Regions from separate parts of the Sphingomonas sp. HMP9 genome, predicted to be linked through region 2. Evidence: riboswitches for the same ligand, from Rfam matches in the RefSeq annotation. Region 2 holds a riboswitch; the other holds the start of a gene.
The links. Region 2 has a riboswitch for thiamine pyrophosphate ahead of HMP09_RS07955 (TonB-dependent receptor). Riboswitches for the same ligand answer to the same signal wherever they lie in the genome.

Region 1: linked by a shared signal. The riboswitch ahead of thiC (phosphomethylpyrimidine synthase ThiC) and the one ahead of HMP09_RS07955 (TonB-dependent receptor) in region 2 are both predicted to bind thiamine pyrophosphate.

What each region holds. Positions count from the first base shown of each region.
Region 1 is NZ_AP022673.1:2,887,954-2,899,860, reverse strand. Features, by position in the region: gene aguB (N-carbamoylputrescine amidase) at 104-964, opposite strand; gene ung (uracil-DNA glycosylase) at 1,209-1,904, shown strand; gene HMP09_RS13005 (alkylphosphonate utilization protein) at 1,901-2,200, shown strand; gene HMP09_RS13000 (hypothetical protein) at 2,267-2,542, opposite strand; gene thiC (phosphomethylpyrimidine synthase ThiC) at 2,514-4,436, opposite strand; TPP riboswitch at 4,475-4,586, opposite strand; gene HMP09_RS12990 (outer membrane protein) at 4,932-5,810, opposite strand; gene HMP09_RS12985 (ferritin-like domain-containing protein) at 5,892-6,941, opposite strand; gene HMP09_RS12980 (ferritin-like domain-containing protein) at 6,993-8,012, opposite strand; gene HMP09_RS18550 (hypothetical protein) at 8,187-8,315, opposite strand; gene HMP09_RS12975 (MipA/OmpV family protein) at 8,398-9,261, opposite strand; gene HMP09_RS12970 (DUF2141 domain-containing protein) at 9,331-9,717, opposite strand; partial or broken gene HMP09_RS18445 (sterol desaturase family protein) at 9,686-10,099, opposite strand; gene HMP09_RS12960 (glycoside hydrolase family 127 protein) at 10,238-11,907, shown strand, end outside.
Region 2 is NZ_AP022673.1:1,797,436-1,809,342, forward strand. Features, by position in the region: gene HMP09_RS07925 (type II secretion system F family protein) at 1-373, shown strand, start outside; gene HMP09_RS07930 (type II secretion system F family protein) at 384-1,376, shown strand; gene HMP09_RS07935 (hypothetical protein) at 1,430-1,822, shown strand; gene HMP09_RS07940 (hypothetical protein) at 1,898-2,248, opposite strand; gene pnuC (nicotinamide riboside transporter PnuC) at 2,282-2,839, opposite strand; gene HMP09_RS07950 (phosphotransferase enzyme family protein) at 2,836-3,969, opposite strand; gene HMP09_RS07955 (TonB-dependent receptor) at 3,971-6,184, opposite strand; TPP riboswitch at 6,329-6,438, opposite strand; gene HMP09_RS07960 (hypothetical protein) at 6,738-7,073, opposite strand; gene HMP09_RS07965 (GNAT family N-acetyltransferase) at 7,304-7,660, shown strand; gene HMP09_RS07970 (hypothetical protein) at 7,794-7,937, shown strand; gene HMP09_RS07975 (deoxyribodipyrimidine photo-lyase) at 7,970-9,475, shown strand; gene HMP09_RS07980 (MFS transporter) at 9,572-10,777, shown strand; gene HMP09_RS07985 (glycosyl hydrolase family 28-related protein) at 10,795-11,907, opposite strand, start outside.

The sequences.
Region 1 (11,907 bases), 1.1 Mb from region 2:
TCGCCCCCAATACCCGTCATCCTGGGCTCGACCCAGGATCCAGAGCCGCATCCGCTGCGGCGTGTAAATCTGGATTCCAGCTTTCGCTGGAATGGCGGGAGCGTCAGATGTCCTGGACCAGCCGGCCGTAGAGATCGGGGCGGCGATCGCGGAAGAAGCCGAACGCGGCGCGGTGGCGCTTGACGATGTCGAGGTCGATCGTCGCGGTGATCACGCCTTCGTCGTCGCGGCCCAGTTCCGCCAGGATGTCGCCGCGCTCGTCGGCGATGAAGCTGGTGCCGTAGAAGGTCTGGCCGTGCTCGACGCCGACGCGGTTCGCGGCGACGATCGGCACGACGTTCGAGACGGCATGGCCGACCATGGCGCGCCGCCACAGCCGCGCGGTGTCGAGGCTGGTATCATGCGGCTCGCTGCCGATCGCGGTCGGGTAGAACAGCACTTCCGCCCCCATCAGCATCATCGCGCGCGCGGTCTCGGGATACCATTGGTCCCAGCAGACGCCGACGCCGAGCGTCGTCCGCCCCGCCTCCGACGCGTGCGGCCAGACCTTGAACCCGGTGTTGCCAGGGCGGAAGTAGAACTTCTCCTCGTAACCCGGGCCGTCGGGGATGTGGCTCTTGCGATAGACGCCCTGGATGTTGCCGTCGGGGCCGATCATCGCGAGGCTGTTGTAATGATGCGGCCCGTCCGCCTCGAAGAAGCTGGTCGGGATCGTGACTTTCAGCGCCTCCGCGAGCGCCTGCATCGCGAGCACCGCCTTGTGTTCGCCCACGGGGGCGGCGTTGGCGAAGAGGCCCTCGTCCTCGACGCGGCAGAAATACTCGCCCTCGAAAAGCTCGGGCGGCAGGATCACCTGCGCGCCCTTCGCGGCGGCCTCGTGGACGAGCCGCGAGACGTTGGCGATGTTGCGGTCGATGTTGGGCGTGAAGCCCAGCTGCAGCGCGGCGACGGTGATCTCTGTCATGGCGGCGCATATAATAAGCCGGGGCGCGTTGTGCGAGCCTTTCACCTCGCAGCGAACGCCGCACGATCGCCGTTTCCCCGCGGAGGCTGGGATCCAGAGCCACACGATCGCCGTTCCCCCGCGGAGGCGGGGGTCCAGGGTTACGGGCGTTGCCCTGCGAGATCCTGGGCCCCCGCCTCCGCGGGGGAACAAGAAGTAGCGCAGATTGACACGCCCCTGCCCTGTCCGACATGCGGCGGAGATGATGACATCCGCCCTCCCGCCAAGCTGGCAGATGCTGCATGCCGAGTTCGAGGCGCCGTACATGCGCGCGCTCGATGCGTTTCTGGAGGCTGAGCGCGCGACGGGGGCGCGGATCTTTCCTGATGACGCCGACCGGTTCCGCGCGCTGGCGCTGACGCCGCTCGATCAGGTGCGAGTCGTGATTCTGGGGCAGGACCCGTATCACGGCGAGGGACAGGCGCATGGTCTGAGCTTCTCGGTGCGCGAGGGCGTGCGGACGCCGCCGAGCCTCGTCAACATCTACAAGGAGCTGGAGGCGGACCTCGGCATCCCGCGCGCGCGCCACGGCATGCTCGACCACTGGGCCGCGCAGGGCGTGCTGCTGCTCAACGCGGTGCTGAGCGTGCGGATGGGCGAGGCCGCATCGCACAGCAAGCGCGGATGGGAGCGGTTTACCGATGCCGTCATCGCGGCGGTGAACGCACAGGACAAACCGGTCGTGTTCCTGCTGTGGGGGGCGTATGCGCAGAAGAAGGCGGCGTTCGTCGACGACGTGGCGAAGGGTGGGCGGCATCTGGTGATCCAGTCGGCGCACCCGTCGCCGCTGGCGGCACGGACCGGGTTCTTCGGATCGCGGCCGTTCAGCAGGGCCAACGCCTTTCTCGAAACCCATGGGCGCGCGCCGATCGACTGGGCGCTGCCGGAGACCGACCGATGACCGAAGACTATGTGTACGACGAGGCGACCGGCGAGTGGGTCGCCGGTGGTGATGCGACCGCCGTGGCGGCGGATGACGGCGCGGTGGTGGTGCGCGATTCGGTCGGCAATGTGCTCGCGGACGGCGACCAGGTGACGCTGATCAAGGACCTGACCGTGAAGGGTGCTGGGCAGACGTTGAAGCGCGGGACACTGATCAAGTCGATCCGGCTGACCGGCGATGCGCAGGAAATCGACTGTCGCTACGAGGGTATCAAGGGGCTGGTGCTGCGCGCGGAGTTCGTTCGGAAGCGGTGAGGCTTTCGCGTTGATTTCACCGGATTTACTGAACGAGAGATCAGGCCGGGTTAGGCGTAGACGCGGTCACTCTTCGTCGTCGTCGTGATTGCCGTAAGGCGGCGGCGAGACGACGCCGATCATGGCCCATTCGAGGCGGCGATCGAACTCTATGTCCGTCTCGGGATGATCCGGCGTGGCGGGTTCGAGCAGCGCGATGGCCTGCGCGACCGAGGCTACGCGTGGCGCTTCAGGCCGCTCGCGGTGAAGGTCTGCGGGGCGTTGGCCTTGGCGGCGGAAGTGGCTGGCGCAGGGACGGCTTGGCCGCGCCCGGTCATCCGGACGCGGGCAAGTAAACCTCACTCCCCGTCTCCCGGAACCGGGTGCTCATTTCGGCCATGCCGGCTTCGGCGTCGGCGACCGAACGCTTGCCGCTGGCGAACAGGGCACGATCGGCATCTGTAGCATCGGCGGCGATAAAGGTGTCCGCTGCCGCGTTCTGCTTGCCCGCGAAGTCGCGCACCTCCTGCGTGATCTTCATCGAGCAGAATTTCGGGCCGCACATCGAGCAGAAATGGGCGGTCTTGGCGCCTTCTGCCGGGAGCGTCTGGTCGTGGTATTGCTCCGCCGTGTCGGGGTCTAACGACAGGTTGAACTGGTCTCTCCAGCGGAATTCGAAGCGGGCGCGTGACAGCGCGTCGTCGCGCATCTGGGGGGCGGGGTGGCCTTTGGCGAGGTCGGCGGCGTGGGCGGCGAGTTTGTAGGTGACGACGCCGACCTTCACGTCGTCGCGGTCGGGGAGGCCTAGATGCTCCTTGGGCGTGACATAGCAGAGCATCGCGGTGCCGTACCAGCCGATCATCGCGGCGCCGATGCCGCTCGTGATGTGGTCGTAGCCGGGGGCGATGTCGGTGGTGAGCGGCCCGAGCGTGTAGAAGGGCGCTTCGCCGCAGACTTCGAGTTGCTTGTCCATGTTCTCCTTGATCTTGTGCATCGGCACGTGGCCGGGGCCTTCGATCATGACCTGGACGTCGCTCTTCCACGCGCGGTGGGTGAGTTCGCCGAGCGTGTAGAGTTCGCTGAACTGCGCTTCGTCGTTGGCGTCGGCGATGCTGCCGGGGCGCAGGCCGTCGCCCAAGGAGTAGGCGATGTCGTACGCCTTCATGATCTCGGTGATCTCGTCGAAGCGTTCGTAGAGGAAGCTCTCCTTGTGGTGGCTGAGGCACCATTTCGCCATGATCGAGCCGCCGCGCGAGACGATGCCGGTGACGCGCTTGACGGTCATCGGGATGTAGGCGAGGCGGACGCCGGCGTGGATCGTGAAGTAATCGACGCCCTGTTCGGCCTGTTCGATCAGCGTGTCGCGGAAGATCTCCCAGGTGAGGTCTTCGGCGACGCCGCCGACCTTTTCGAGCGCCTGGTAGATGGGCACGGTGCCGATCGGGACGGGCGAGTTGCGCAGAATCCATTCGCGGGTGTCGTGGATGTTGCGGCCGGTGCTGAGGTCCATGACCGTGTCGGCGCCCCAGCGGATCGACCAGACGAGCTTGTCGACTTCGGCGGCGACGTTGCTGGCGACCGCGGAGTTGCCGATGTTGGCGTTGATCTTGACGAGGAAGTTGCGGCCGATCGCCATCGGTTCGGATTCGGGGTGGTTGATGTTGTTGGGGATGATCGCGCGGCCGCGGGCGATCTCGTCGCGGACGAATTCGGGGGTTACGTAGTCGGGGATCTGGGCGCCGAAGGATTCGCCGTCTCGGGCGTAGTCTTTCAGCATGGCGCGGCCGAGGTTTTCTCGGGTGGCGACGTATTCCATTTCGGGGGTGATGATGCCGCGGCGGGCGTAGTGCATCTGGCTGACGTTGGCGCCGGGTTTTGCGCGCAAGGGGCGCTTGATGGCGGCAGGAAATTGGGGGACGCCGCCGGAGCGATCGGGGCCTAGCTGACCATTATCCTCGGGACGGATTTCTCGCGCGTCGTAGCTCTCCACATCGCCTCGAGCCTCGATCCAGGCGCGGCGGAGTGGCGGCAGGCCGGCGTTGATGTCGATCGTGGCGCGCGGATCGGTATAGGGGCCGCTGGTGTCGTAGACGCGCAAGGGGGGCTCGGAGCAGGACGGGTCGAGGACGATCTCGCGCATCGCGACGCGGACGTCGGGGCTGGAGGGCACCGCGACGTGGATTTTGCGGGAGCCGCGGATCGGGCCGGTGGTTACGCCGATGTCTGCTGTTTCGGTGCGTGCTTCGATGTCGGCCATGCGCTTGCTCCTAAAGGTCTCGGAGCAAGGCTGCGGTTCTTTGACGTCCGCTCCCTCCCTCCGCCGGTATCAACCGGATCAGGTTCAGCGGGTCGAAGGCTCCTGCCTTCCTCTCAAGCGCGGATCAAAGCGCTCCCCCGGGGTGGGGCGAGCATAGGCGGATGGGGGTGGGGTGCAATGGGGAAAGCTGAGCGGCCCATATTGCGCACCGCACCGCCCCGGCGGAGGCCGGGGTCCAATTGGCAAGATGGATATAATGAAGGACCGCCAGTCGTTACCGTCGTCCCCCAATTGGGCCCCGGCCTTCGCCGGGGTGGCGTTTCTTTATGAGCGCGGGGTCCCTTAACGAGAAAGGCCGCTGCCCGGATTGGGGCAACGGCCTTTGCTCTTACTCCGCGCCGTCAGTCGTAGCAAAGCTACGCCTTGTGGCGTGCTTTGCTGCGCTGGCCGGGCTTGGGCGAGTCTTGCGCCGATCGGCACAAGCCGCCCTTCGCCTCAGAAGCGGAACGCCACCGTGCCGCGAAGCGAGTGCCAGCGGAAGTTCTCGTCGCTGCGGCGGAAGGTAGTGCCGGCGGTGTTGGGGGCGAGGACGAACGGGTTGTTCGCGAGCAGGACCGGGCTGCCGGCGAGCGTGGTGCCGGCAGTGACGAGGACGCGGGCGTCATCGTCCTTATACTGGTGATAGGTATATTCCATGCCGATCGAGATGTTCTTGGTCAGCTTCTGCTCGATGCCGCCGCCTGCGACGTAGCCCCATTTCTCGCGCTTGCCGCTGCTGGCAAAGGCGTTGGCGGTGTTGGTCGTGAAGAACAGGCGGTCGATCTTCGCATAACCAGCGCCGCCGGTGGCGTAGAACAGCGTGTTGCGCGCGGCGAACCCAGCGCGGGCGCGGACCGAGCCTTCCCATTTCAGCTTGCGCGCCATCGTGTAGCTGGCAGGCGTGGTCGAGAAGGCCGCGACGCTGTCGGTGATCTCGGACTTGCCGAATTCACCGACCAGGCCGACCACGAACGGTCCGCTCTGCACGTCGAAGCCTGCGCGACCGTAATACGACCAGCCGTCGTCGTCGTTGCGGCAACCATAAGCGGGCACCGCGGTGCGGGCCGAGCCGTTGCAGAAGCCCGGCGAGAAGGCGTTGGCGCCGGTGATGGTGTTGACGTTGTCGCTGAAATTGCCGTCGGCGTTGCGATCGAACAGGATCGACGAGCCGATGTCGTTGCCCTGAACGTCATAGCCGCCGGCCGCGCCGATATAGACGCCCGAGAAGGGCTTGCGGTCGCTGTCGGTGGTCATGTCCTGCGCGGCGGCCGGAACGGCAAATATGCCCGCGGCGGCGAGACCGGCGAGCATGGTGAGCTTCGTAAGATGTGTCATGGTTCGTTCCCCAAACGAGAGGCCGCGACGCTCTGAATGTGCGCCGCGACCCGGATTTTCCTGTTTAGCTCGTGATGACGATCACGCGTTGGCGCCGCTGGTCCGCAGCGAATCGAGGCGGTTGTTCGTCCCGTTGGGGAAGAAGCCCCCGCCGATCTTCGCGGTGTTGGTCAGGTAGACGATGTTGTGCACCTGCGCGACCGACCGGCTGTAGGCCAGGCCGTTGGCGTCGGTCGGGACGATGTTCGAGATCGTCGGATCCGAACCGGTGATGCCCTGATCGTCGTCGCCGATCACGCCGGTCGTGCTGTTCGTGACGGTGCCGTCGAGGCTGTCGCGTGCGTCGCTGATCTGGTTGGCGGCGGTGATGAGCGACGGCATCGGGTTCGGCGTCTGCAGACCCTTGCGGTACAGGATCGTGCGGATCAGCCCTGCGTGATACGCCTCTGCCGCGAGGATGCCGGCGGCCGCCTCGAGATAGGTCTTGTTGGCGATCAACGGCGCTGCGCCCTTGTAGGCCGACACGCCGACGTCCTCGAAGATGTACGCGCCGAGCAGGAAGCTGTTGTCGTCGGCATAGGGATTGAACACCCCCGTCGCACCGATGACACCCGCCGCGCGGGCGGCCGAAGTGAAGGCGCCGGGCGCCGCTGCCGTGCCGACCGAGATGTCGATCGCAGGCTGGGCGACGGCGGCGGTGCCGAGCGCCGAGCGCAGGAAGGCGACGTGCGCGACTTCGTCGATCGCGATTTCGCGCGCATATTCACGCACGACGCTGTCCTGGAACGGCACCTGTGCGCCGCCGGTGACTGCACCCTGCGTGCCGATGCCGGTCAGCATGTTGGCGTTCAGGCCGACGCCGAATGCCGCGAACGCGTAGAACTGCGCTTCGAGATATTCGAGGTTCAGTGCGACGTTGAGCACGTCGGCGTCGTTGAGTGCGGCAACCGGTGCCGGTCCCGGCGTTGGGGTCGGTGCGAGATCGGAATCGTCGCTGCCGCATGCCGAGAGCAAAGTCGCGCCACCGATTGCGAGCGCGGAACCGCCGGCGAAGCGGAGGAAGTTGCGACGTTCGTTGCGACGGCTTGCGATCGCGTCGAATATTTCCAGCTTGGTATTGAGATCGGTCATTGGGTTAATCCCCTGAATATCGAAGAAGAGCGAAAGGCGATGCTGATCGGATCAGACCGCTGCGGTGCTCGTCTTGATGTTGCCGTTCATGCCGGCCGGGAAGAACCCGCCCGCGGAGGCTGCGCCACTGGTGAGGTACACGATGTTGAGCACCTGGCTTGCCGAGCGGCTGTACGCGACGCCATTGGCGTCGAGCGGAACGATGTTCGACACGGTGACCGCGGCCTGCGTGGTCGCCAGGTTTATCGGCGTCGCGCTGTACGACGAGATGCCCTGATCGATATCGCCGGCACCGAAGATCGTGGTGTTGGCACCACCACCGTCGAGGCTGTCGCGCGCCTTCGAGATGGCATCCGCCGAGGTGCGCAACGACGGCGTGTCGATGCCCTTGCCGTACAGCGTCGTGCGGACGATCGCGGCGTGATACGCCTCGACCGCGAGCAGGCCGGCTGCGGCCTCGAGATACGCCTTGCTGGTGAGCAGCGGGGCGGCGCCCTTGTACGCGGTCACACCGACGTCCTCGAAGATGAACGCGCCGAGCAGGAAGTTCTCGTCGGTGGCGTACACGTCGAAGGCAGCGCCCGCGCCGATCAGGCCGGCTGCGCGGGCGGCGTTCGAGAAGGCGCTGGTCGCCGTGACACTGACGTCGATCGCCGGCTGGGCGACGGCCGAGGCGCCGAGCGCGGTGCGCAGGAAGTTGACGTGCGCGATCTCGTCCGCAGCGATTTCCTTAGCGTATTGCGCGACGATCGGGTCGGTAAAGTTGACCCGGCGGCCGCCGAGAACGGCGCCCTGCGTGCCGGTGCCGGTCAGCATGCTGTTCGGCAGGCCGTTGCCGGTGGCGGCGTAGGAATAGAATTGCGCCTCGAGATATTCGAGGTTGAGCGCGAAGTTCAGGACGTCCGCATCGGTGACGGTCTGGGCCGACGCCGAGCTCGAGAAGGACAGCGCGGTCGCACCGGCCGCGGTCATCGCGGCAGCGCCGAGCGCGGTCTTGAAGAATTCACGTCGTTCGCTGCGCCGTTCCACTCGCGCATCGAGGGCTTCGATCAGGTGCACGCTCTCGGTCATATCAGGGTCCTCCCCTTGTTGTTGCGGACGTCGAAATGCTCTGCGGCAGTCGCGCAACGGGGCAGGCCCCGACCAGGCCGATTGCTCGAAACCCGCTCGTAACGCGCTCAATTACGGACATAAAAAAGCCGTCCATGGCGAGGAACGTACGCTGTTGAGAAATGGACGCACGGTTCAAGGGGGCGCGATGAAATAAATTTCATCGCCCGCGGCGAAGGCGTTCGCCCGTGCGGAGAGCGCGATTTTAGAATCGATTGCGGTGTCCGCGATGGAGGCGGGATGGCGGCTGATTGCCGGCTTCACCCCACGCGCGCCGTCAGTCGAAGTCGGGCGGGCCCCTCTCCGGATGGGAGAGGGGCCCAGGTACCTCGACGAGGTCGGGTCTTCAGAAGGTGTAGGTCAGGCCGAGGGCATAGAGCCACTGGTCCGCATCGCCGACGTCGGCGACGATCGGGGTGTTCTTGTACTTGCCGAGCATACGGCCGTAGAGCACGCCCGCGCCGACGCCGAACCCGTGGCGAAGATCGCCCGAGAGGCTCTGGACGACGAAGAGGGAGGCGTTGGCACGGCGGAAACCGCTGTCGTTGATATCGTAGGTGCGCAGGCCGCTGGCAAGCGAACCGATCGGTGTAACGGCAGCGTAGGTCCGCCCGAAGCCCTTGCCGACATAATCCGCCGATACGCCCAGCGAGACGAGCGTGCGAACCGACAGCGGCGTGGTATAGTTCACCTGAGGCGTGATGACGTAGCTGTCATAGGTGCCCGAGACGTCGTGGACGTAGGCGACGCGCGCGGTGATCGTGTCGTAGTCGCTGGTGATGACGCCGGTCTTGCCGATGCCGAGATAGCCGCCGATCTCATACGCGGTGTCGATCTTGCCAAGCGCGCGAACCTGGCGATTGTCGATATCGCCGGTGCGATCACGGCGGATACCGCCAATGACGCCGACTTCGTAGTTGATGCCGACCTCGCCGGTATTCGGGATCAAGTTGAAATAAAGCTGCGTGCCACGGAGGAAGAAGTCATGGCCGCGTACCGTACCGACGACGGCGCCGGCGGGGGTGAAGGAATTGCTGTCCGCGCCCTCATAATCGGGCATCGACACCGCACCGAGCGCAACCGTGACACGGTTGTTGTCCGCCGGGTTGGTGATCGGTGGCGAGGGGTTCGGATCAGTCTGTGCGAGCGCCGGGGTGGCGATGGCGAGCGCCGCGGTTGCGGCAGACGTGATGAGAGTGAATGCGCGCAAGGAAATGCTCCGGAGAAAAAGGTTCCATCGCGAAACGCGGTACTACCGTTTTCGGTCCGTTGCGATTGGTCAGAAGATGTAACGCATTTTCACTTGTTGTATTTCGGCATCACCGGCGAGCATGAACCGGGCAGCGGAAAACCGCGGCGGACCGAAGCGGACCGCGGCGTTGCGCGAGAAACCATAGCCCTCGCGCGGGATGCCCGCGAGGGTGTCGAGCTTCGCGTTGTTGTTCTCGTCATGGATAATCGCGAGCGCATAGCCGCGCTGCGGCAGGCCGGGGAAGCTGGTGGCGTGGTTGCTGGCCGGGATCGAGCGGGTCAGCGCGTTGGCGTCGTCGACGCAGGCCGGAAAATTGTCGGGGTCCGCGGTCAGGCAGATCCGGATCATGCCCTTGGCCGAGCGCAGATTGTCGACCTGGACGTCAAGCCGCGTGACCGGCGCCGCCGCTGCCAATGTCAGCCACAGCGTCGCGGCGGTTGCAACGAGCGGCAGTGTTCGCCGGCGATCCGGTGACGTCGCCGAGCCCCCTGCCGGTGCCGCAGAGCCGATCCCAGAAGCGGAAATAAAGGCCATAGTTGCACCCGTATCGTTCGTGATGTCGCTGATGATGGCTCGCCGTGATCAGCCAGCCGCCCCCCTGCGCCCCGCCACATGAACCGGGGGAAAACCTCCCACGTCATGTGATTGCCTACTCCATAACCGTCAGGATCGTCAGTACCAGACCCGGCGCGCCGATATTGATCGGAATCAACAGCACCCGTAGCGGAATTATCACAGCGCCTTTAATTTCCTTGATCGGATGGACCGACACCGCCGCGCATCCGGGCGGCGCGCGCCGGCTTGAACGGCGTAGGTATGGACCTGTGGCCAGTCGTGCGTATCCGGTGCCCTGACAGCGCGATCCTCCCCCTTTCCCCTGTAGGATGCTCCTGCTACTCAGACAAATAACAAGAGCACGAGAGAGGGTGTCGTTATGGTCGAGCCATGCCGTGGGGGCCAATCCCGTCGGAAATTCCTGACGGGGGTCGCACAGGGTGCGCTGACCGTCGGCGCGGTGTCGATCGGTCCGGAGGCGTTTGCGTTCACGCCGCAAGCCTTGGTTCCGGCAGCCGTGCCGACTGCGAAATTGCGCGCGTTCGACCTGGCCGACGTCACGCTCGGCGAGGGACCGTTCCTGCATGCGCAGCGCAAGACCGAGGCGTATCTGCTCGCACTCAAGCCCGACCGAATGCTGCATAATTTCCACGTGAACGCCGGGTTGCCAGCGAAGGCGCCGGTCTATGGCGGCTGGGAATCGGATCCCTTGTGGGCGGACATCAACTGCCATGGCCATACGCTGGGGCATTATCTGTCGGCGTGTGCGCTGGCCTATCGATCGACCGGCGACCGGCGGTTCAAGGCGCGGATCGACCATATCGCGCGCGAACTGGCGGCGTGCCAGGCGGCGGCGGGGAGCGGGCTGGTCTGCGCATTCCCGGACGGCCCGGCCTTGGTGGCGGCGCATCTGCGCGGCGATCCGATCACCGGCGTGCCGTGGTACACGCTGCACAAGGTGTATGCGGGCCTGCGCGATGCGACGCTTCTGGCGGACAGCGATACGGCGCGCGCGGTGTTGCTGCGGCTGGCGGACTGGGCGGTGGTCGCGAGCCGGCCGCTGAGCGATGCGCAGTTCGAGACCATGCTGGATACCGAGCATGGCGGCATGAACGAGGTGTTCGCCGACCTCTACACGATGACCGGGACCGCCGACTATCGCACGATGGCGGAGCGGTTCTCGCACAAGGCGATTCTGGCGCCACTCGCCAAGAGCCGCGACCATCTCGACGGGATGCATGCCAATACGCAGGTGCCGAAGATCATCGGCTTCCAGCGGGTCTGGGAAGTGACGGGGAAGCCCGAATACCGCGATGCGTCCGAATTCTTCTGGAAGACGGTCGCGCTGACGCGGTCGTTCGCGACCGGCGGACACGGCGACAACGAGCATTTCTTTCCGGTCGCCGATTTCGCCGAGCACGTCCTGTCGGCGAAGGGATCGGAGACGTGTTGCCAGCACAACATGCTGAAGCTGACGCGCGCGCTGTTCCTGCACGATCCGCAGGCGGGCTATGCCGATTATTACGAGCGGACGCTGTATAACGGGATCCTCGCGTCGCAGGACCCGGACAGCGGCATGGCGACCTATTTCCAGGGCGCGCGGCCGGGCTACATGAAGCTGTATCACACGCCGGAGAATTCGTTCTGGTGCTGCACCGGCACCGGCATGGAGAACCACGTCAAATATCGCGACTCGATCTATTTCCACGACGATTCCGCGCTGTACGTGAACCTGTTCGTGCCTTCGGCCGTGCGCTGGAAGGACAAGGACGCGGTGCTGACCCAAATGACCGCGTTCCCCGACGTCGCGACGACGACGCTGCGCTGGACGCTGACGCGGCCGACCGACCTGATGCTGAAGCTGCGGCATCCGGGCTGGAGCCGTACCGCGGTGGTGCTGGTGAACGGAGTCGAGGCGGTGCGGTCGACCCGACCGGGCCGGTATCTGGAGCTGGCGCGCGAGTGGCGCGACGGCGACACGGTGGAATTGCGGCTGGAGATGCGGGCCGGGGTCGAGCGATCGCCCGCCGCGCCGGATATCGCCGCGTT
Region 2 (11,907 bases):
GATGGACGCCGCCCTTCAGGAAACCGCGGACCGGCTCGGCACGCCCGAATTCCAGTTCTTCGTCATCACCATCGCGATCCAGCGCGAGACCGGCGGCAATCTCGCAGAGACGCTGGCGAACCTCGCCAACGTCCTGCGCATGCGCGGCCAGATGAAGCTGAAGATCAAGGCGATGTCGTCCGAATCGAAGGCGTCGGCGTACATCATCGGCGCGCTGCCGTTTATCGTGTTCGCGCTGATCTGGTTCATCAACGGCACCTACATGCAGCGGTTCTTCGTCGACGAGCGGCTGATGGCGATCGGCATGGGGGGCATGGTGTGGATGGCGATCGGCGCCTTCATCATGGCCAAGATGATCAATTTCGAGATCTGAGGGACTGACGATGGGCGAGACCGCCGGACCTACCCTGCTCGGGGTCGACGTACTCTGGGTCGCGACGATCCTGTCGGGCGTCGCCGCGTTCGCCGTGATGATCGCGATCTATGCGGTGACGACCGTCCGCGATCCGATGGCCAAGCGCGTCAAGGCGCTGAACGACCGTCGCGAGCAGCTGAAGGCGGGTATCACCGCCTCGACCAAGCGCCGCGCGAAACTGGTCCAGCGCAACGACGCCGCCGATCAGATGCGCGGCATCCTGTTGTCGATGAAAATGCTCCAGGACAGCCAGGTCAAGGCGGTCCAGGTCAAGCTTATGCAGGCCGGCATCCGCTCGAAGGAATGGGCACCGGCGGTGATCTTCGGCCGGCTCGTCCTGCCGATCGTGATCGGCGGGGCGATGCTCTACTGGGTCTACGGCACCGATGGTTTCGCAACCTGGGGCCCGCTGAAGAAATACGGTCTCGTCGCGATGAGCTTCATCCTGAGCTACAAGGCGCCCGACCTGTATCTCGACAACAAGATCAAGAAGCGCTCGGATGCGATCCGCAAGGGCCTTCCCGACGCGCTCGACCTGCTGGTGATCTGCGCGGAGGCGGGCCTGACCGTCGATGCCGCGTTCCACCGCGTCGCCCGCGAGCTTGGCCGCGCTTACCCCGAACTGGGCGAGGAATTCACCCTCACCGCGATCGAGCTGGGCTTCCTGACCGACCGTCGCAGCGCGTTCGAGAACTTCGCGTTGCGCGTGAAGCTGGACGCCGTGAAGGGCGTCGTCACAACGATGATCCAGACCGAGAAATACGGTACGCCGCTTGCGTCGGCGCTGCGCGTGCTGTCGGGCGAATTCCGCAACGAACGGATGATGCGCGCCGAGGAAAAGGCGGCCCGGCTGCCCGCGATCATGACCGTGCCGCTGATCCTGTTCATCCTGCCCGTGCTGTTCGTCGTCATCCTCGGCCCGGCCGCCTGCTCGATCTCCGACGCGCTGCTGAAGGGCTAGGCAACCGCAACGCGAGCGGATCGTTGAGCCCCCGTAACAGGAGGGTTTTTCCGATGCCGTTGTTTTCCACGCCCACGCAATTCGCCGCGCTTGCGCTGATCTTCATCGCCGGCTGGCTGTTCGGGTTGGCGAGCCATCCCGGTGGCAAGAAGTGGAAGGCGCGCTATCTCGCCGAGCGTGACGCGCACGCGGTCGCCAGGAAGGATGCCGACATCCGCGCCACCGCCGCCGAAAAGCGCGCGGTCGACGCCGAGCACGAGAATGCGCGCCTCGTAAAGGCCACTCCGGTTGCGCCGGTCGCCCCTGTGACGATGACCCGCGCGCCGGTCGAGGATCGCTCGATCTTCGTATCGCCCAGCACGCGTCCGGTCGCGGCATCGTCGGCGCGCCCCGCATACAATGCCGATGGCACCAAGCGCGGCTGGTTCGACTTCGACCGCCGCTGATCTCTACCGGCAGCCCGCTCCGTCGGGCGGGCTGCCGGCCAGTCCCTATCGATCCAGCCTCTACTGATCCAACCTCTACTGATAGTGCGCGATGTTCTCGAACCCGGTGTTCGTCTTCGCCATCTTGACCAGCTTTTTGGCGTAGGACCGCACATGCCGGTCGAAGCGCGTATCATTATAGACACCGCGCCAGATATATTCGTCACGCTCCAGTATCGCGGCAAGCGCAGCGGCAAACGCGGCCTGGCTATCCGCCACGCCCTTCCGGTTCATCAGCGAACAGACCATTTCCTCCGCCGACGCCTTGTCGCAGTCGTCCTGTAATTCGCGACCACCGCGCTCGGCGACGACCTGTTCGGATCGTGCGGCGAGACCCCGTGCGTCCAGCCACTTGCGGACCGCGTCGCTATCCCAGTCCTTCGTCATGTCCGCCAACGCCCGATCTCCGTTTCGCGCGCACTAGGTCGTGGCGCGCGCCCGCCAGCGCCGATATCCGATCACGGCCAGCACGACCATCGCCGCATAAAGTCCGGCAGTCAGCAAGAGGCCCTTGTACGCGAACATCGCGACATACAGGATGTCGACCGCAATCCAGAGCAGCCAGTTCGCCGCATGCCGTCGCGCGACCCAATATTGCGCGACCAGGCTGAAGCTGCTGAGCGTCGCGTCGGCCCATGGCAACGCGGCATTGGTGTAGTGGCTCATGAACCAGCCGATCACGACCGCCCCGACCGCTCCCGCGGCAAGGCCCGCAAGCGCACGCGATGGCCGCAACGGTTCGACGACGACGTCGCCGCTATCGACCTTGCCGCGCGCCCACGCCAGCCAGCCATAGACGATGGCGATCCCGAACACCGCCTGGAGAACCATGTCTGCATAGAGCCGCACGTCGAGGAACAGCTTGAAGTAGAGCGCACAGGCGATGAGATTGACCGGCCAGCACAGCATGCGGCGCGTGGCGGTCAGCCATATTCCGGTAAAACTGACGACCACCGCGACGATCTCGAGCGGCGTCATGACAGTGCGATCCGGCGCAGGAAGTCCTTGCCGGGCGGCGAGAAGAACCAATCGGCGTGGTCGATCAGATACCCGTCCCACGCCATCGCGGCGGACGCGGTATCCGCCACGACGCCGGTGAAATACTCGGCCTCCGACAGCGCGAATTCGACATGGACCAGCGGCAACAGCGACACGATCGCGGCGATCTCCGCACCGCTCAGCGGCAGCACGGTGGCATAGCCCGCCAACAGCGCCAGCGCCGTCTCGGGAACCGCGATCGCGTCGTCCGCCCCCTGCCCAAGATCCAGCCATCGCACCGCGGTCCGCTCGATCGCCGTCGCGATGTCGTGAATGGCGCTCGTCCGATCCGCCAACCCGAAGTCGAACACGGTCCGCACGGAACCCCCTCGCGTCCAGAGGAGATTGGAGGGATGCCAGTCGTTATGCGTCCACAGCGGCGGTTGTTTCGCGAGCAGCGACGACAGGTCGCCATCGGCCCGCTCGAACAGTCGGGCGAGCTGCGCTTGCCATGGACTTTCCGCAAGGAACGCGGCCAGCGCAGGGCGGGCGGCGACATACGCGCTCGCCGCGACCAGGGGATCCGCGGAAGGAAGTATCGTGAAACTCGCGACCAGCGGTTGTTGCCGCCGCGCTGGCGCATCGAACCCGCGCGCCGCGACGTGCAATTCCGCCAGCGCCACGCCCGCGGCATGGGCATGGTCGCGCGAGAGGAACGGCGTCCACGACAGCCGGTCGCGATACAGATCCTCGCCCGCCGCCTGTCGGTGCAACTCGTACGACCACGGACCGATCGCGACGGCGCTCGCCCCCTCTGCGGTCGCGATCACTTCGGGCACCGATACGCCCGCGCCAGCGAGATGCGCGATGAACGCATGTTCCTCGGCGAGCCCATCGACGGTGCGGACGTGGTGATGGTGGCGCTTCAGCAGGAACGCGCCGTTCGTTGTGTGCACCAGCGTCGCGGCGGAGAACGGTCGCGGGGAATGCCAGTGCAGCCCGGTCATCCGCCCCGCCGCCGGAAAATGCGTCAGCACCGCCTCGGCCTCGTCCGCAGCGATGGCGGGCCAGGTCGGCGCCTCCAGCGTCGTACCCATGCCGTGGACGAGATGCTTCAGCTGCGTCGCCACCTCAGAACGCCCGCGAGATCGTCGCCATGACCGCCGCACCACTGCCGACATAATAAGCGGGGGGCGAACCGGCGATGACCGTGCCGTTTCGGCCGATCGTATCCTGAGCGTTGGTGCTGACCGACTGAACGCCGGCAAGGACGTGCGGATCGGTGACGTTGATCGCGTTGACGCGCAGGTCGGTGCGCTTGCCGTCGAGCCAGTCCGCCAGGTGCATGCCGACCGATAGGTCGAGCGTCGCATAGCCCTTGATGCGTTCGTCGTTCATGAAGCTCGCATATTGCCGGCCGATATATTTCGACGCGACGCTGCCGAAAAACCGGCCGTCGTCGTAAATCCCGCCGACACCGAACTGGACGGCCGGGCTGGAGACCGCGTGCTTGCCCCTGGTCGGCAGGAAATCCGCACCGACCGGGAGATCGTCGTCGATCCGCGCGTGCAGATATTCGCCGGAAACGTACAGGCTGACACCCGCAACCGGGCGGTAGTCGATCTCCGCATCGACGCCGTACGAGGTCTGGCCACCGGCGTTGAGCGTCGCGTTCACCTCCGCACCGCCCTGGTCGATCACGGTGGCCAGCTGGCGGTTGCGGAACTTGTAGTGGAAGCCGGTCAGCGAGGCGGACAAGTGTTCCCCGATGAAGCGATAGCCGATCTCCTGCGACACCGAATATTCGTTCTTCAGCGCGTTCGTCCCCTGCACGACGACTTCGCCGCCATAATAGCTGTTGTAGAGCGTGAATTCGTTGGGCGTGCGGAAGTTGGTGGTGATGTTGGCGAACAGTTGCTGCCGATCGTCGAGACGGTAATGGATCGCGGCGCGCGGCAAGGCGGCGAAGCTGTCGTTGCGGACCTTGTCCTGCGGCCCGGGCAGATAATTGCGGCCATTGCGCAACACGTTCACGCCCTTGAACCCGGCATCGACCGTCAGCCGCGGCGTCAGCGCGATGCTGTCGGCAAGGAAGAAGCCCTTCGTCACCGTCACCGTGCGCTGGTTCTCATAGGCGAGCAGCCGCCCGTCGGCCGTGCGGATCGCCTTGGCACGGTATCCCCAGCGATCGGTCGGCGCGCCGTCCGCGTCGATCGACGTGTAGGATTGCGTGACGCGGTCGGTGCCATAGTCGAACCAGAGCCCCGCGGTAAGCGTGTGCACGCCGGTCTTGAAGGTCAGCTTGCTGACGTTGCCGGTCCGCATCTGGTCGCCGGTGTAGTTGCCGAGCACCGTCGCAACACCGTCGACCGCACCGGGCAGCGCGATCGGCTGAGCCAGCTCTTCCGTGCCGAGGAAGTTTCCTTCGGTGGTCAGCTGCGTCCCGTAGGGCGAGTTGCCATAGCCGAACTGGAGATACGTCGTGGTGTCGAGCGCGAGCCGGTCGGTCAGGACCAGATGCACCGGCGCGGAGGCATAGAGGTTACGGAACGGCGCGCGGTACAGGCGCCAGTAGTTGGTGTTCCCCTCCGTGTAGCGCGTGTCGTAGTTGAACCCGCGCCCCTGCGCGTTCCACTCGGCGAGCGTCGGGCTGGGATAGCTCGACGAATTCGCATCGTTGTACGAGAGCGCGAGGCTGGCGCGGTTGCCGGCGCCCCATTCGTTGAGGATCTTGGCGTCGATATGCTGGCGCGTGTCGTAGCCGGCACCGCGCCAATTGTCGGCACGCGTGTTCGAATAGGACAGGAACGCCTTCAGCCCGGTATTGCCGATCGTCCCGCTATCGACACGGAAGAAGCCGCGCCGCGCCGCGTAGCTGCCGAGCGACAGGTCGACGAGCGCCCCTGGACGCTCCTTCGGATCGTCGAGCGACAGCGACAACAGCCCGCCAGCCCCACCGAGCGTGGGTGAGTCGATATCGACCGAGCCTTGCGCGAGCGAGATACGCTTGAGGTTCTCGGGGTCGGCGAACTGCGACGGATAGGCGTAAAAATAGCCGATGTCGTTCTGCGGCGCGCCTTCCATCAGCACGCCGATCTCGTCCTGGCCGAGCCCCCGCAGCGTCAGGCTGGAACTGGTCGACAGCCCGTACGGGTCGCTCGACGCGACGTTTGCGCCGGGCAACAGCGTCACCAGCTGGAACGCGTTGAGCGTCGGCGCCTGCTTGACGATGAAGTCGGCGGAGATCGCACTCTGCGCACGCGGCACCTTCTGGTCGGGCAACAGCCCGGCCGGGTCCTGCTTGCCTACCACCCGGATTTCAGCAGGCTCGACCGGGTCCACCACGACCTGCGCGCTCGCTGACGCCGCAGCAAGGCTCGCCGACAGAGATAGGGCGACACACCCCAAAAGCCTGCGCTCGCGCCCGGCGGAAATCACACTTAGACCAGCACTGAAAAACGTCACGTCCACTCCAATCGGAGGGACGACGGGCCAGCCGCAGACCCTCCCTACGCCGGTATAAGCCGGATCAGGTTCAGCGGGTCATGGGCTGCTGCCCACCTCTCAGCCGCGCATCAGCGGCCCCCGGGGATGCACGCGGCTTAGGCGGTCGAACGGGTGGTGGAAAGGGCTAACGCGTTGATCTGGCGAGTGTGCCTCGCCGATTGCGCCGCTGCGCCCCAAGAGCCGCGCGAAAAACGGCGCGCAGCGGCCGACCTACCCAGAAAACATGCTGTGAAAACAAGGTAGGCCGACCGCCTCGGCAGCTCGATCAACGAGCACCGTCGGGGTCGGCAAGGGAGCGCCGACGCCGCAACGGTGTGACAGATACGTTACGGTGCGGCATTTAGACTCACCGCATCATGATTCTCGCCGCTGGCAGCAAAGGTCTGCGCGATCAGGCACGACCCTCGCGGCGCTTGATCTCGCCCAACACTGCCTCGGCGACCGGGTGGCCGATCTCGCCTCCCGACTGTTCGTACACGCCTGCGAGCTCCGCGTCGTTCGCACCCTGCAGCAGCGCATTCACCTCAGCGTTGAAATCGTCGACTTCGCCCGCGGCGGCATCGGCGGCGTCCTCGCTGGTCACGGCAGGTTCCTGTCCAGCGGCCGGCGCGTGCGCCATCACGGCATCCTGCTTGAAGACGTCGAAGGCCTCGGCCGCTTCGTTGCGTTCCTCGATGGCGATCTCGAGGCGAGTGAACAGGTCGAGTTGGGGTGCGGTGTTTTCCATGGCGCCAGCTTATCCGCGCGAACACGGTCCCGGCAACTCGTTCGGGCACGGTAGGAGCACGAAACGGGTCCTTACCCGGAATCTATATGATCCAGAGCAACTCGTGAGACTTCCTACCGGACTGTCCGTTCTATTCGTCAAGCGACCGGCCTGGACCCAGCGATCGGTTGCAGCAGGGAGAGAGCATGACCGCGATACGAGCCGCCCAACCCTATGACCTGTCCCGCCTGATGGCGTTCGATTCCTTCCCCGGAGACCGGATCGCGGAGATCGTCGAGCGCCGGATGCTGGTTGCCGAAGTGGACGGCGTGATCGCAGGCTATATCGCGTGGCAGACCGGCGGATGCATCGGCAAGGACTATGTCAACAAGCTGGTCGTCGATCCCGACTATCGCCGTCACGGCATCGCCCAATCATTGATAGCCGAACTGAAATCGATCCTGAACGGCAGGGTCTTCATTTCGACCGGCGCACACAACAGCGCAGCCGTCAGGCTTTTGGCGCTTACCAACTGGCAGTTGGCCGGGCAGATCGTCGGTTTACGTCCCGCCGAAGAACCGGAGATCTTCTACTACCGGGATTTGTGAGACGCGAGACCTGCCGATGTATCAGGTAGCAACACCGTCTTTCCAGAATTCATTGGGATGAGACGTTTATATTTTGCGATTAGTCGAAGAGACGACTTGTATAGTCCGACGTTGCGATCGATATAATTGAGACATGCCCCAACGGACGCTCAATCCCGATCAGCGGCTTCGCGAGCATCTCGAAGATGCCTTGGTGGAGGCGGATGCGCTCGGCCAGACCGTCGTCGCCGCGCTGATCTCCGAAGCGCTCGATGCAATGTCGTACGCCCGGCCGTAAGGGATCGTAGCGGGGCCCCGGTGTGTTGGGCCATGATGGTATCGCCGCTTCCGCAATCCTCGAACGTCCCGTCGCTGGCATCCTGGTCGGAGGCGCCGCGCGTTTGCCGCGTGAATGTTCGCGAAGTCCGGCCTGGCGGACGCTACGTCCTGTGCTGGCTGCAACAGGCGCTGCGCGCGCGGGACAATCCGGTGATCGACGCGGCGATCCGTCTCGGCAACGATCTTGGCCTGCCCGTCCTCGTCTATCACGGACTGCGCGAGGATTACCCCTATGCGTCCGATCGCCTGCACCGCTTCATTCTCGGCGCGAGCCGCGATCTGGCGCTGGACTGTCGCCAACGGGACCTCGCTTGCGTCCAGCACGTCGACCGCGCCGACGCGCGCGAAAAGGGTCTCGTCTACCGTCTGGCCGCCGACAGCGCCGCGGTGTTCGTCGAGGACCAGCCGACCTTCGTCGCGCGCTGGCAGTCGGACCGCGTCGCCGCCCGCACCGACGTCGCGATGTTCGGCGTCAACGCCGCATGCCTGGTACCCCCCGCGTTGCTGGGCGACGGTATCGGCTCGACCACCGCATTTCGCCGCAAGCATGAGGCGGTGCGGGCGGACTGGTGCGCGATCGCCGATCTCCCCGCCGCGGTCGCCGCGTATGACGGTCCCCTACCCTTCACGTCCGATCGACTCGAATCCTGTACCAATGCCGACCTGGACCGGCTGGTCGAGAGCGCGGCGATCGACCATTCGCTTTCGCTCAGTCCCGACTTTCCAGCTGGCCGCGACGGCGCGCTGACGAAGCTCGAACGGCTGATGGACACGGTGCTGCCGACCTATGCGACGACTCGAAACGATGCGACCAAGCCGGTCGGTGCGAGCATGCTGTCGCCCTATCTCCACTTCGGCGTGATCGGCCCGCGGGAGGTCATGGCCACCGTCGACGCCGCCGCCGCGCCCGCCGCCGCAAAGACCAAGTTCGTCGACGAACTTCTGACATGGCGCGAGTGGTTCCACTACCAGGCCCGCGCGCTGCCCTCACCCGAACGCTACGACCGCGTGTCCGACTGGGCGCGAGAGACGCTCGCAGCGCATGCGGCGGACCCGCGCCCCGATGTGGAAACGCTCGGCGACCTGCTCAACGGCACGACCACCGACGAGACCTGGAACGCGTGCCAGCGCCAGTTCCTGATCGACGGGTGGATGCACAACAACCTGCGCATGTACTGGGCCAAGCGGATCATCGCCTTGACCCCCGATCCAGAGACTGCGTGGGCCACCGCCTGTTACCTGAACGACCGGCTCAGCCTCGACGGGCGCGATCCGTCGACATACGGCAACATCGCTGCGTCGTTCGGTGCAGGGTCACCCGGCTGGGACGGGCCACCGATCTACGGCAAGGTGCCGACGCGCTCGGATGGATCGACCCGACACCGCGACGGCGGTCCCGACTGGCTTCGTGCCGCCGCGACGCGTACCGCACCGGAACCGACGCTGCCGTCGCGCCTGCCGTCCGCACTTTACCTTGAGGGCAAGCTGCCCATCTAACGCGAGCGCATCGCCGCTCCACCCTGCCGACCGCCCGACCCGTCCACCTTCACGCACGGCGCGCCCTTCAGGCAGCGTCGTACCCCGGAATTGACCATGACACCGACTGCGCAACACCGTCCGGAACCCAGAACGACGGGCTATGTCCTGACCAGCAGCGTGACGTTCGCGATGGCCGCCGCCGCCGGCGTCGCAGTCGCCAATATTTATTACAACCAGCCGATGCTCGGCGTGATCGAGAAGGACCTGCCCGGCAAGCTGTCCACGCTGATCCCCACCGCGACTCAGCTCGGCTATGCCGCCGGGCTGTTCTTCCTCGTGCCGCTCGGCGACCTGATCGAGCGCAAACGCCTGATCGTGATCCAGTTCGCGGTACTTGCCGCCGCGCTGGTAGCCGCCGCCGTCGCGCCCACCGCTGGCCTGGTCGTGGCCGCATCGCTGCTCGTCGGCATCGCCTCGACGGTCGCGCAGCAGATCGTCCCGCTGGCCGCCAACCTCGCTGCCCCGGACCGACGCGGGGCGACCGTGGGGACGGTCATGTCGGGGTTGCTGTGCGGCATTTTGCTCAGCCGAACGCTCGCCGGGTTCGTCGCCACGCATGCCGGGTGGCGCGAGATGTTCTGGCTCGGTGTGCCGATGGCGCTCGCGGTCGGCGCATGGATGGCGATCAAGCTACCGCGCAGCCAGCCGGCCGCCACCTTGTCCTATGGCGGTCTTCTCGCCTCGCTGCTCGGGCTGTGGCGGGAGTTCGGCGCGTTGCGGCTGGCGACCGTCACCCAGTCGCTGCTCTTCGCCGCGTTCACGGCGTTCTGGACGATCCTCGCGCTCCGGCTTCAGGAGCCGCGCTATGCTATGGGCGCTGACGTGGCGGGCCTGTTCGGCATTGTCGGCGCAGTCGGTATCTTCGCCGCGCCGATCGCCGGGCGGTACGCGGATCGCAAGGGCCCGCACCTGGTGATCGCGCTCGGCGCCGCGCTGACGCTGGTATCCTGGATCCTGTTCGGCGTGTGGACGTCGATCGCGGGCATGGTCGTCGGTGTCGTGGTACTCGATTTCGCGGTGCAGAGCGCGCTCGTCTCCAACCAGCACATCGTCTACGCGCTCCGCCCCGAGGCGCGGGCGCGGCTCAACACGATCTTCATGGGCGGGATGTTCCTCGGCGGTGCCGTCGGGTCCGCCGCCGCGACGCAGGCCTGGGCTGCCGCCGGATGGTTCGGCGTGGCCATGCTCGGCATAACGCTGACCGCGTCGGCGACGATGATCCAGGCGGTCAGTCTGGTTCGGCGCACGCGGGCGATCTGACCGATCGCCCGCCGCCGTCACAGTCCGATCGAGTATAGCGCGTGGTGGGCCAGAATGAACAAGGTGCGACGATCCGCGCCACCGATGACGAGTTGCAGCGGACGTTCCGGCACGTCGATACGGCGTAACAGCGTGCCGTCCGGCCGATAGACGAACACCTGGCCATTGGCGACGTAGAGATTGCCGGCGGCATCGCGCGTCGCGCTCTCGCCGCCCCGCGGGGCCACGACCTTGAGGTCCGTCACCCGACCATTTTCGCCGACCAGACCGCTATACGTGCGGTTCTCCGATCCGTTGGTCAGCACGACGCGTTCGCCCGTAGCAGCGGTGACGAATCCGTACGCATCGAGCGTATCGGACCAGCGCCAGCCCTGATGATCGTCCGGCCCCTGGTTCCACACGCGGAACGCGGGCAGGACCAGCGACCCGTCGGGCGAGACATAGTCCTGCGCCTTGGCTTCCCCCATCTTGCTGGTGAAGAAATCGGCGAGCGGTGGATAGTGATACGTCGTGGGATCGATCCGGTCGGCGAACTCGCCGTTCGCCCAGACGTTGACGGGAAGCACGGTCGCCGCATCGCGTCGCGCCTTGGCCGGCGTCGGTGCGATGACCTTCACATCAGCCGGCTTGGCCGGATCGATGCTGTAGACCGTCCCGTCTCGCCCGGCCGAAGACAGGACCAGCAGGTGGCCGGACTTGTCGACCGCAAGGTTGACCGCGTCGAGCGGCGCCTCCGCCACGATCGAAAGGCCTTCGCTCTTCGACCAGCCGTGGATCCGCTGGAAGCGGCGATCGATGAAGTACAGCTTGCCCTGCGCGTCGATTGCACCGCCGGCGATCGAATAGAATCCGTCTGCGAGTTTTTCGACGCCCGGCGTTTCCGGTATCGAGGCCGGTATCGAGGTCGGCACTGCCGTCGCGGAGACGGCCGGCACGTCGAGCTTGGCGAACTCGAGTTCGCGCACTTCCTGGCCGCGCGTCATGTCCTTGATCGTGTTCTCGAACGGGAATTTGCTCGCGCGCAGATACGTGCCGCAGCCCTTGGCATCGCAACTCGCAAACCCGCTTTCGGCGTTCACATGGACGTTGCGGAAACGGATATCGCCGGAATTGTAGAGCTTTACCGCGGC